3 regions of the Ectopseudomonas mendocina genome follow, and region 2 is predicted to be linked to each of the others. Evidence: predicted binding sites of a transcription regulator. Region 2 holds the regulator's gene; each other region holds the start of a gene.

Region 1 (3,275 bases), 2.6 Mb from region 2:
CAACTTCGGCTATCGCCTGCAGGGCTATACGGCCGATGACAGCGGCAACATCCTGCCGGTGCAGTCCGACCTGCGCATCAGTGCCGGTCAGCAGGAGCCCAAGGCGACCACCAGCGTTACCCAGCGCCTCAACCTGAACTCCAATGCCGTGCGGCCTGCCAATGCCGGCACCATGGCAGCACCGACATTCGATCCGAGCGATTCGAAGTCCTTCAACTGGTCCACCTCGACCAACATCTATGACTCGCAGGGCAACGCCCACGTGATGAGCCAGTACTTCGTCAAGAACGAGGCGCCGGCCAACAATGGCTGGGTCATGCATGTGCTGATCGATGGGGTCAACCCGCGTGACCCGACCAGCACTCAGCCGTTCAGCTATGCAGTCAACTACGATGCGGCCGGCCAACTGGCCAATCCAGCGCTGACCCCATTGGCCAGCACTCCGCCGGATCCGGCCCTGGATGCACCGGCCATTCCTGCCGGCACACCTAATGGCATCTTCAGCCTGGCGGCGGCCGACTGGGTGCCAGCCGAGAAGGATCCGGTCAACCCGGGAACCATGGTGCCCAACGGCGCCGACAGCGAGGCCTTCACCTTCGACATGCGCGGCTCTACCCAGTACGCGGCATCTTTCGGGGTCAACGCCGTTAGCCAGGATGGCTACACCACGGGCCAGTTGGCTGGTATCGAGATCGATGATACCGGGGTGATCTTCGCCCGTTACACCAACGGCCAGTCCAAGGTTCAAGGGCAGGTGTTGCTGGCGAACTTCGCCAACGTCCAGGGGCTGACTCCGACAGGCAAGACGGCCTGGGCGCAGTCGTTCGAATCCGGTGAACCGGTGATTGGCACGCCGCGCAGCAGCACCTTGGGTGCTTTGCAGGCGGGGGCGCTGGAGGATTCCAACGTCGAGTTGTCGGATCAACTGGTGAACCTGATCGTGGCTCAGCGCAACTACCAGGCCAACGCCAAGACCATCGAAACCGAAAGCGCCATTACCCAGACCATCATCAACCTGCGTTGATGAATTCGGGCTGAGGCAAAGCGGCAAGCCTGGCTTGCCGCTTTGCCGTTCCAGGGCCGGCAAAACCTCGCCGCCGGCTTTTCTGAACACTTCTCTATCTTCAGTTAATCTCTTTAAAATCAATGTCTTGAGTTTATTTTTCGGGTCTGGCACGACGCTTGCTGTAGTCAATGCAAAGAGCCAAGGGCACGTCGCCCACTCGGAGAATTACCATGGACAAGATGCTGTATGTCTCCATGACCGGAGCGCAGAACAACACACTGGCTCTGCGCGCCCACGCCAACAACCTGGCGAACGTTTCCACCTCGGGTTTCCGCCGTGACTTCGAGCAGGCGCGCTCCATGCCGCTGTTCGGTGAAACCTATCCCGCTCGCGTATTCGCCATGAGCGAACGTCCTGCCACTGATTTTCGTCCCGGTTCGCTGCAGGAAACCGGACGCGACCTGGACGTTGCCGTGGGCGGCAAGGGCTGGGTCGCCGTGCAGGCGCCGGATGGCAGCGAGGCCTACGTGCGCACCGCCAGCCTGAACATCGATGCTCTGGGAATACTGCGCACCGGCAATGGTTTGCCGGTGATGGGCAACGCCGGGCCGATTGCTGTGCCGCCGGAGCAGAAAGTAGAGATCGGCCAGGACGGCACCATCAGTATTCGTGCCCTTGGCGAAAACCCCAACGTGCTGGCCGAGGTGGACCGTATCAAGCTGGTCAATCCGGATCCGAAAAGCATGGAGAAGGGCACCGATGGCCTGATTCGTGTCAAGGGCCAGCCCCCGGTAGAGGCCGACGCCACGGTTCAGCTTACCTCTGGCTTTCTCGAGGCAAGCAACGTCAATGCCGTCGAGGAGATGACCGCGATTCTTTCCCTGTCCCGTCAGTTCGAGCTGTCGGTGAAGATGATGCGCACCGCCGAAGACAATTCGTCGGCCATGGCGCGGGTTTTGCAGATTAGCTAATTACCAGCACGCGGCGCCGTAAAACCGGCGTCCGAGGAGAAACGATATGCTTCCGGCACTGTGGGTCAGCAAGACCGGTTTGTCCGCTCAGGACATGAACCTGACCACCATTTCCAACAACCTGGCCAACGTCGCGACCACCGGTTTCAAACGCGACCGTGCTGAGTTCGAGGATCTGCTGTACCAGATCCGCCGTCAGCCTGGTGGCCAGTCGAGCCAGGACAGCCAGTTGCCGTCCGGCCTGCAGCTCGGTACCGGTGTGCGTGTGGTCGGGACGCAGAAGATCTTCACTGCTGGCAGCCTGCAAACCACCGAGCAGCCGCTGGATCTGGCCGTCAACGGCCGTGGTTTCTTCCAGATCCTGCAGCCTGATGGCACCGTTTCCTATACCCGTGATGGCAGCTTCCACCTCAATTCCGACGGGCAGATCGTCACCTCCCAGGGCTTTGCCCTGGAACCGGCCATCGTCCTGCCGGCCGAGGTGCGCACCTTCACTGTTGGGGAAGACGGCACCGTCTCGGTGACCACCGCCGGCAATGCGCAGCCGCAGATCATCGGCAACATTCAATTGGCCGACTTCGTCAACGCGGCGGGTCTCGAAGCCATCGGTAACAACCTGTTCCTGGAAACCGGCGCCAGTGGTGCGCCGCAAGTCGGCAACCCGGGCCTCAACGGTCTGGGTACCACACTGCAGAACACCCTGGAGAACTCCAACGTCAGCGTGGTGGAGGAGTTGGTGAACATGATCACCACCCAGCGCGCTTATGAGATGAACTCCAAGGTGATTTCCACCGCTGATCAGATGCTGTCCTTCGTGACGCAGAATCTCTGATTTTTTGACACTGTTGTGAACGCCGCGAGGTAGTGGTTATGAACCGGCAAATGCTCTGTTTCCCCCTGTTGGCTGGCCTGCTGCTGGGCAGCGGCTGCGTGGCGCCAACAGCCAAGCCGGATGATCCCTATTACGCGCCGGTGTTGCCACGTACGCCGTTGCCGGCTGCGCAGAACAACGGCTCGATCTATCAGGCCGGTTTCGAAAATGGCCTGTATGACGACCGCAAGGCATTTCGCGTGGGTGACATCATCACCATCACCCTGAATGAGCGTACCCAGGCCAGCAAGAACGCCAACAGTGCGCTGAAGAAAGACAGTAGCGGAACCCTGGGGGTGCCCAACCTGTTCGGCATGACTGTCGCCCCGGATAACCCGTTGCGCAGCCTCAGCGCTCTGGGCATGACCAACAACAATCTGAGTCTGGATGCGAGCTGGGATTCCCAGCGTGCCAACACGGGATCCGG
Region 2 (3,275 bases):
CACTGCGCTGATCGGTGCGTCGCAACCCTCCAGGCGGCAGTGAGGAATGGCAATGCCGTTGCCGAAGCCAGTGGAACCGAGCTTTTCGCGGGCAATCAGGCTTTCGAAGATATCCTGGGCATCCAGGTCTGACAGGTCGCGCGCGATCAGGTTGGCGATCTGTTCGAGCACGCGCTTTTTGCTGCCGCCCGGCGCGTTCACTAGGGAACGGCCGGGGGTCAGGATGTTTTCAAGTCGGATCATGAAGGATGGATGTTAGCGGGCTGTGGCGCCTTGCAGGCGGTCGAGCTGCTTTTCCTTGTGCTTGATGAGTTGGCGGTCGAGCTTATCGGCCAGCAGGTCGATAGCTGCATACATGTCCGAGTGCTCGGCGTTGGCGACGACTTCGCCGCCAGCGATGTGCAGGGTGGCTTCGATCTTTTGCTTGAGCTTTTCGACCTCCATGGTCACCTGAACGTTGGTGATCTTGTCGAAGTGACGTTCCAGTCGGCCGAGTTTCTCGCCGATATAGTCACGCAGGGCGTCGGTCACATCCAGCTGATGTCCACTGATGTTGACTTGCATACCGCTTTCTCCTTGTTGCCTTGTGTAAGAGACGGATTCCATGAGAATCCGCCACCGGAACACGTTGGCTTGGAGGCATGTCGCCCCCTTGGCCTACATCAGTCGCTTGCGTTCGCTGGAGGGCGCTATACCGAGGGATTCACGGTATTTGGCAACCGTCCTGCGGGCGACTTGGATGCCTTGTGCCTCCAGTAAACCAGCGATCTTGCTGTCGCTCAACGGCTTTTTCGCGTTTTCTGCTGCAACCAGTTTTTTGATGATCGCGCGTATCGCGGTGGACGAGCATTCACCGCCTTCGGAGGTGCTGACGTGGCTGGAGAAGAAATATTTCAGCTCGTAAATACCACGCGGGGTATGCATGAATTTCTGCGTGGTAACGCGTGAAATGGTCGACTCGTGCATGCCTACCGCTTCGGCGATGTCATGCAGTACCAGCGGTTTCATCGCCTCGTCGCCGTAGTCTAGGAAGCCGCGCTGGTGCTCGACGATCTGCGTGGCGACCTTCATCAGGGTTTCGTTGCGGCTCTGCAGACTCTTGATGAACCAGCGTGCTTCCTGCAGCTGGTTGCGCATGAAGGTGTTGTCGGCGCTGGAGTCGGCGCGTTTGACGAAGCCGGCATACTGCGGGTTGACGCGCAGGCGTGGCATGGCTTCCTGATTCAGCTCAACCAGCCAGCGGTCGTTGTGCTTGCGCACGATGACGTCCGGCACGACGTATTCCGGTTCGCTGGATTCGATCTGCGAACCCGGACGCGGGTTGAGGCGCTGGATCAGGTCGATGACCTGCTTGAGCTCGTCTTCCTTGAGCTTCATGCGGCGCAGCAGCTGGGCATAGTCACGGCTGCCGAGCACTTCCAGGTAGTCGCTGACGACACGCTGGGTTTCGTTCAGCCACGGGGTGTTGGCAGGCAACTGGCGCAGTTGCAGCAGCAGGCACTCGCGCAGGTCGCGGGCACCGATGCCCGCTGGTTCGAACTGCTGGATGCGGTGCAGCACCACTTCCACTTCATCGAGCTCGATATCCAGTTCGGGGTCGAATGATTCGGTGACTTCCTCGAGGGTTTCCTCCAGATAGCCATCGTTGTTGATGCAGTCGATCAGGGTGGCAGCGATCAGCCGATCCTTGTCCGACATGGGCGCCAGGTTGAGTTGCCAGAGCAGGTGGCTCTGCAGGCTTTCACCGCTGGAGGTGCGGGTGGTGAAATCCCACTCATCGTCGTCATTGCTCGGCAGGCTGCTGGCGCTGGTCTGGTAGACGTCTTCCCAGGCCGTATCGACCGGCAACTCATTGGGAATGCGCTCGCCCCATTCGCCTTCCTCCAGGTTATCTACCGTTGGAGTGGTTTCCTGATAGCTCTCTTCTTTGCTCTGAGGGCTGGGAGTGGCGCTTTCGGCGCCATCGGCCATCGGGTCGCTGTTGTCGAAATCGTCGCCGTCTTCCTGGCGCTCGAGCATGGGGTTGGACTCCAGCGCCTCCTGGATTTCCTGCTGCAGATCCAGGGTGGACAGTTGGAGGAGGCGGATAGCCTGTTGCAGCTGCGGGGTCATCGTCAGCTGCTGGCCCATCTTGAGGACTAGCGATGGTTTCATTGCAGACCTTAATTTACCGGCGAGTTACGCCTTCCACATCAGGGCGCCGAAGCGCCGCCAGGAAGCAAATTATATGCCTGATGTTCTCGATTTTGCCTAGGGGGTGCCATATTTCTGTAGTGAAATATCCGCAGGCCTACAGGCGGAACTCGTGCCCCAGGTAAACCTCTTTCACCGTCTGGTTGGCGAGGATGGTCTCGGCATCGCCTTCGGCGATCAGCTGACCGTCGTTGACGATGTAAGCCGTTTCGCAGATATCCAGGGTTTCGCGCACATTGTGATCGGTGATCAGGATGCCGATACCCTTGGTCTTGAGGTGGTGGATTATCTGCTTGATGTCGCCCACGGAGATCGGGTCGACGCCGGCGAAGGGTTCGTCGAGCAGGATGAACTTGGGGTTGGTCGCCAGGGCGCGGGCGATTTCCACGCGGCGGCGTTCACCGCCGGACAGGCTCATGCCAAGGCTGTCGGCGATGTGGTGGATGTGGAATTCCTGCAGCAGGCTTTCCAGCTCCGTCTGACGGCCGGCGCGATCAAGATCCTTGCGTGTCTCGAGAATGGCCATGATGTTGTCGGCCACCGAGAGCTTGCGGAAGATCGAGGCTTCCTGGGGTAGATAACCGATACCAGCACGAGCGCGGCCGTGCATCGGTTGATGGCTGACATCGAGGTCGTCGATCAGTACGCGGCCCTGATCGGCGCGCACCAGGCCGACGATCATGTAGAAGCATGTGGTCTTGCCGGCGCCGTTGGGGCCGAGCAGGCCGACGATCTGGCCGCTTTCGATGCTCAGGCTGACGTCGCGCACGACCTGGCGGCTTTTGTAGCTTTTAGCCAGGTGTTGGGCTTTGAGTATGGCCATTACTGCTGCTGATCCGCGGGTTTGTTCTTCGGTTGGATGACCATGTCGATGCGCGGGCGCGGCGTGCCGACATTGGTGCCAGTGGCGCGGCCAGCGTTGACGATCTGGCGGCGGGTGTCGTAGACGATCTTCTCGCCTTCGAAGGTATTGCCTTCCTGGATCACCTTGGCCTGGTCGATCAGTACGATGCGCTCATTGCTGGCGAAATACTGGATGGTGCGGCCATAGGCCTTGACGATGTCCTTGTCCACGGCGGGCT
Region 3 (3,275 bases), 640 kb from region 2:
GGGCGATGACGATATGACCGCTTTCCAGCGGTTCGCGCAGCACCTCGAGCACTTTTCTATCGAATTCCGGCAGCTCATCGAGAAACAAAATACCCTTGTGGGCCAATGTGATTTCACCAGGCTGTGGGCGACTGCCACCGCCGACCAGTGCTGGCCCGGAAGCGCTATGGTGGGGGGTACGAAAAGGCCGCTGCGGCCAGTGTTGCAGCGGCGTATGACTGGCCACCGAGTGAATCGCGGCGACCTGCAGTGCCTCGTCTTCGTCCAGCGGTGGCAGCAGGCCGGGCAGGCGGCTGGCCAGCAGCGTCTTGCCGGTACCGGGCGGGCCGCTGAGCAACAGGTTGTGCGAGCCCGCGGCGGCCACCAGCAGCGCACGTTTGGCAGCCAGTTGCCCCTGTACTTCGGCCAGATCCGGATAGGGCAGGCTCTGCCGGAGCAGACCTTGTGCCGCATAGGGCTCGAGTGGGGCACTGCCGTTGAGGTGCGCGGCGATCTGCAGCAGATGCTCGATGGCAATCACCTTCAAGCCCGAGGCCAGGCTGGCCTCTTCGGCATTGGCCTGCGGCACCAACAGGGTGCGCCCGGCTGCACGTGCTGCCAGGGCGGCTGGTAATACACCCTGCACTGGGCGCACTGCGCCGGACAGCGCCAGTTCGCCGAGGCACTCGTATTCGTCCAGTGACTGAGCAGGCACCTGGCCGCTGGCGGCGAGGATACCCAAGGCGATGGCGAGGTCGAAGCGACCGCCGTCTTTCGGCAGATCAGCCGGTGCCAGATTCAATGTGATGCGTTTGCTGGGAAACTCGAAAGCGGCATTGAGGATGGCGCTGCGCACGCGATCCTTGCTTTCCTTGACCGCCGTCTCCGGCAGGCCCACCAACGTCAGGGATGGCAGGCCGTTGGCCAGGTGCGCCTCGACGGTGACGGTCGGTGCTTCGACGCCGACCTGGGCGCGGCTGTGGACTATCGCCAGGGACATGATCACTCCTTGATCAGGTGGGGCAGTGCCTGCAGGAGCGGCTTCAGCTTCGAAGCCTGTTCGTGGCTGAAGCCGCTCCTACAACAAACCTTAGTCTGCCGCGGTGAGCTTGGCTTCCAATTCGGCGACCTTGGCTTCCAGCGCCTCGAGGCGGGCGCGAGTGCGGGCCAGAACCACCATCTGGCTATCGAACTCATCCCGGCTGACCAGATCGAGCTTGCTGAAGCCACTCTGCAGCAGGGCCTTGAACTGGGCTTCCAGTTCGGCGCGAGGAAGTGGGCTGTCGCCACTGAACAGGCGCGAGGCGTGGCTACTGAGGGTGTCGAGCAGAGCTTTGGGCGGGAGCATGGGCAGGTTCCAGATACAGACGGCGGGCAGTGTAGCACGCAGGCGAAAACCGCGACCTGGCGCCAAGGCGCACAGTTTTCGAGCGCGTGTGGATGGTTCGTTGCACCAATTCTGTGCGCTGCTTCTGTCATGAATGCCCGGTCACCTCCTCGGCACCGGTGCAAAGTCCTGAAACATCAGGCTTTTGATGTAGCTGGCAAGCTTTCTGCTTAGCCCCTGGTGACGCATGCACCGATGCAGTACCGGTGCGTCAGGCGAAGCGTGGGGAGTGTTTCGCCAGGAGCGGTTGATGGATGTCGACCACGCCAGCTAGGGCGGTCGGTGCATTACAAAAGCCGGACACTGCGCTTAGACTTGTCGAGGGCTGAGAATTCCTGGGGCAAGTCAACCTAATACGGGAGAGAGTTCATGAAGCTAGTCACTGCCATCATCAAGCCGTTCAAGCTGGACGACGTCCGCGAGTCGCTGTCGGAAATCGGCGTGCAAGGCATCACCGTTACCGAAGTCAAAGGCTTCGGTCGCCAGAAAGGTCACACCGAGCTGTATCGCGGTGCTGAATACGTTGTCGACTTCCTGCCCAAGGTGAAGATCGACGTGGCCATCGCTGACGACCAATTGGATCGCGTCATCGAGGCCATCACCAAGGCTGCCAACACCGGCAAGATCGGTGACGGCAAGATTTTCGTGGTCAACCTGGAGCAGGCGATTCGCATCCGTACCGGCGAAACCGATACCGACGCGATCTAAGCCCAACGCCGCCCCACCCCCAGAATCGTCCCAGGAGTTAAATCATGACTCTGCGAAAAATCGCAGGGCTTGGAGCCCTTTTGTCTCTGCTTTCCCCCGGCCTAGCCATGGCTGAGGAAGCGACGCTGAATTCCGGTGACACAGCTTGGATGCTGACCGCCACCGCGCTGGTTCTGTTCATGACCATTCCGGGCCTGGCCCTGTTCTACGCTGGCATGGTGCGTTCCAAGAACGTCCTGTCGGTGATGATGCAGTGCTTCGCCATTACCGCTCTGATGAGCATCCTGTGGTTCGCCTACGGCTACAGCCTGGCCTTCGACACCACCGGAATGGAAGCTGGCGTCACCAACTTCAGTTCCTTCGTGGGCGGCCTGGGCAACATGTTCCTGGGTAATCTGACCAAGGAATCGTTGACGGCGGCGTTCCCGGAAAGCGTGTTCGTCACCTTCCAGATGACTTTCGCCATCATCACTCCGGCCCTGATCGTCGGGGCCTTCGCTGAGCGCATGAAGTTCTCCGCGATGCTGGTGTTCATGGCCGTCTGGTTCACCCTGGTCTATGCACCGATCGCCCACATGGTTTGGGGCGGTGATGGTGCTCTGATGTGGGACTGGGGCGTACTCGACTTCGCCGGTGGCACCGTGGTGCACATCAATGCCGGTATCGCTGGCCTGGTGGCTTGCATCATGCTCGGCAAGCGCAAGGGTTACCCGAGCGTGGCCATGGCGCCGCACAACCTCGGTTACACCCTGATCGGTGCTGCGATGCTCTGGGTCGGCTGGTTCGGCTTCAACGCCGGCTCCGCTGCCGCCGCTGACGGCACCGCTGGCATGGCCATGCTGGTTACCCAGATCGCCACCGCCGCCGCCGCTCTGGGCTGGATGTTCGCCGAGTGGATCAGCCACGGCAAACCGAGCGCCCTGGGTATCGCCTCCGGCGTGGTTGCCGGTCTGGTCGCCATCACCCCGGCTGCCGGCACCGTCGGCCCGGTAGGTGCGCTGGTCATCGGTCTGGCCTCCGGCGTGATCTGCTTCGTCTGCGCCACCAGCCTGAAACGCAAGCTCGGCTACGACGACTCCCTGGACGTCTTCGGCGTGCATGGCGTGGGTGGCATCGTCGGTGCCCTGCTGACCGGCATCTTCGCCGCGCCGGCCCTGGGTGGCTTCGGTGAGGTGGATAACATCGGCCTGCAACTGTGGAT

What was found. The regulator sigma-54, encoded in region 2, starts transcription at its own class of promoters, with help from an activator protein. The targets are predictions, from matches to a motif close to ANTGGCATNNANNTTGCTNT.
Region 1: a site for sigma-54 is predicted at 1,170-1,189, ahead of C7A17_RS20380 (flagellar basal body rod protein FlgF). Genes of this name have one in related genera too.
Region 3: a site for sigma-54 is predicted at 1,520-1,539, ahead of glnK (P-II family nitrogen regulator). Genes of this name have one in related genera too.

What each region holds. Positions count from the first base shown of each region.
Region 1 is NZ_CP027657.1:4,409,704-4,412,978, forward strand. It holds gene flgE (flagellar hook protein FlgE) at 1-1,024, shown strand, start outside; gene C7A17_RS20380 (flagellar basal body rod protein FlgF) at 1,237-1,977, shown strand; gene flgG (flagellar basal-body rod protein FlgG) at 2,024-2,809, shown strand; gene flgH (flagellar basal body L-ring protein FlgH) at 2,848-3,275, shown strand, end outside.
Region 2 is NZ_CP027657.1:1,243,007-1,246,281, reverse strand. It holds gene ptsN (PTS IIA-like nitrogen regulatory protein PtsN) at 1-243, opposite strand, end outside; gene hpf (ribosome hibernation-promoting factor, HPF/YfiA family) at 256-564, opposite strand; gene C7A17_RS05830 (RNA polymerase factor sigma-54) at 658-2,154, opposite strand; gene lptB (LPS export ABC transporter ATP-binding protein) at 2,291-3,016, opposite strand; gene lptA (lipopolysaccharide transport periplasmic protein LptA) at 3,016-3,275, opposite strand, start outside.
Region 3 is NZ_CP027657.1:1,884,566-1,887,840, reverse strand. It holds gene C7A17_RS08730 (YifB family Mg chelatase-like AAA ATPase) at 1-979, opposite strand, end outside; gene C7A17_RS08725 (accessory factor UbiK family protein) at 1,070-1,327, opposite strand; gene glnK (P-II family nitrogen regulator) at 1,736-2,074, shown strand; gene C7A17_RS08715 (ammonium transporter) at 2,119-3,275, shown strand, end outside.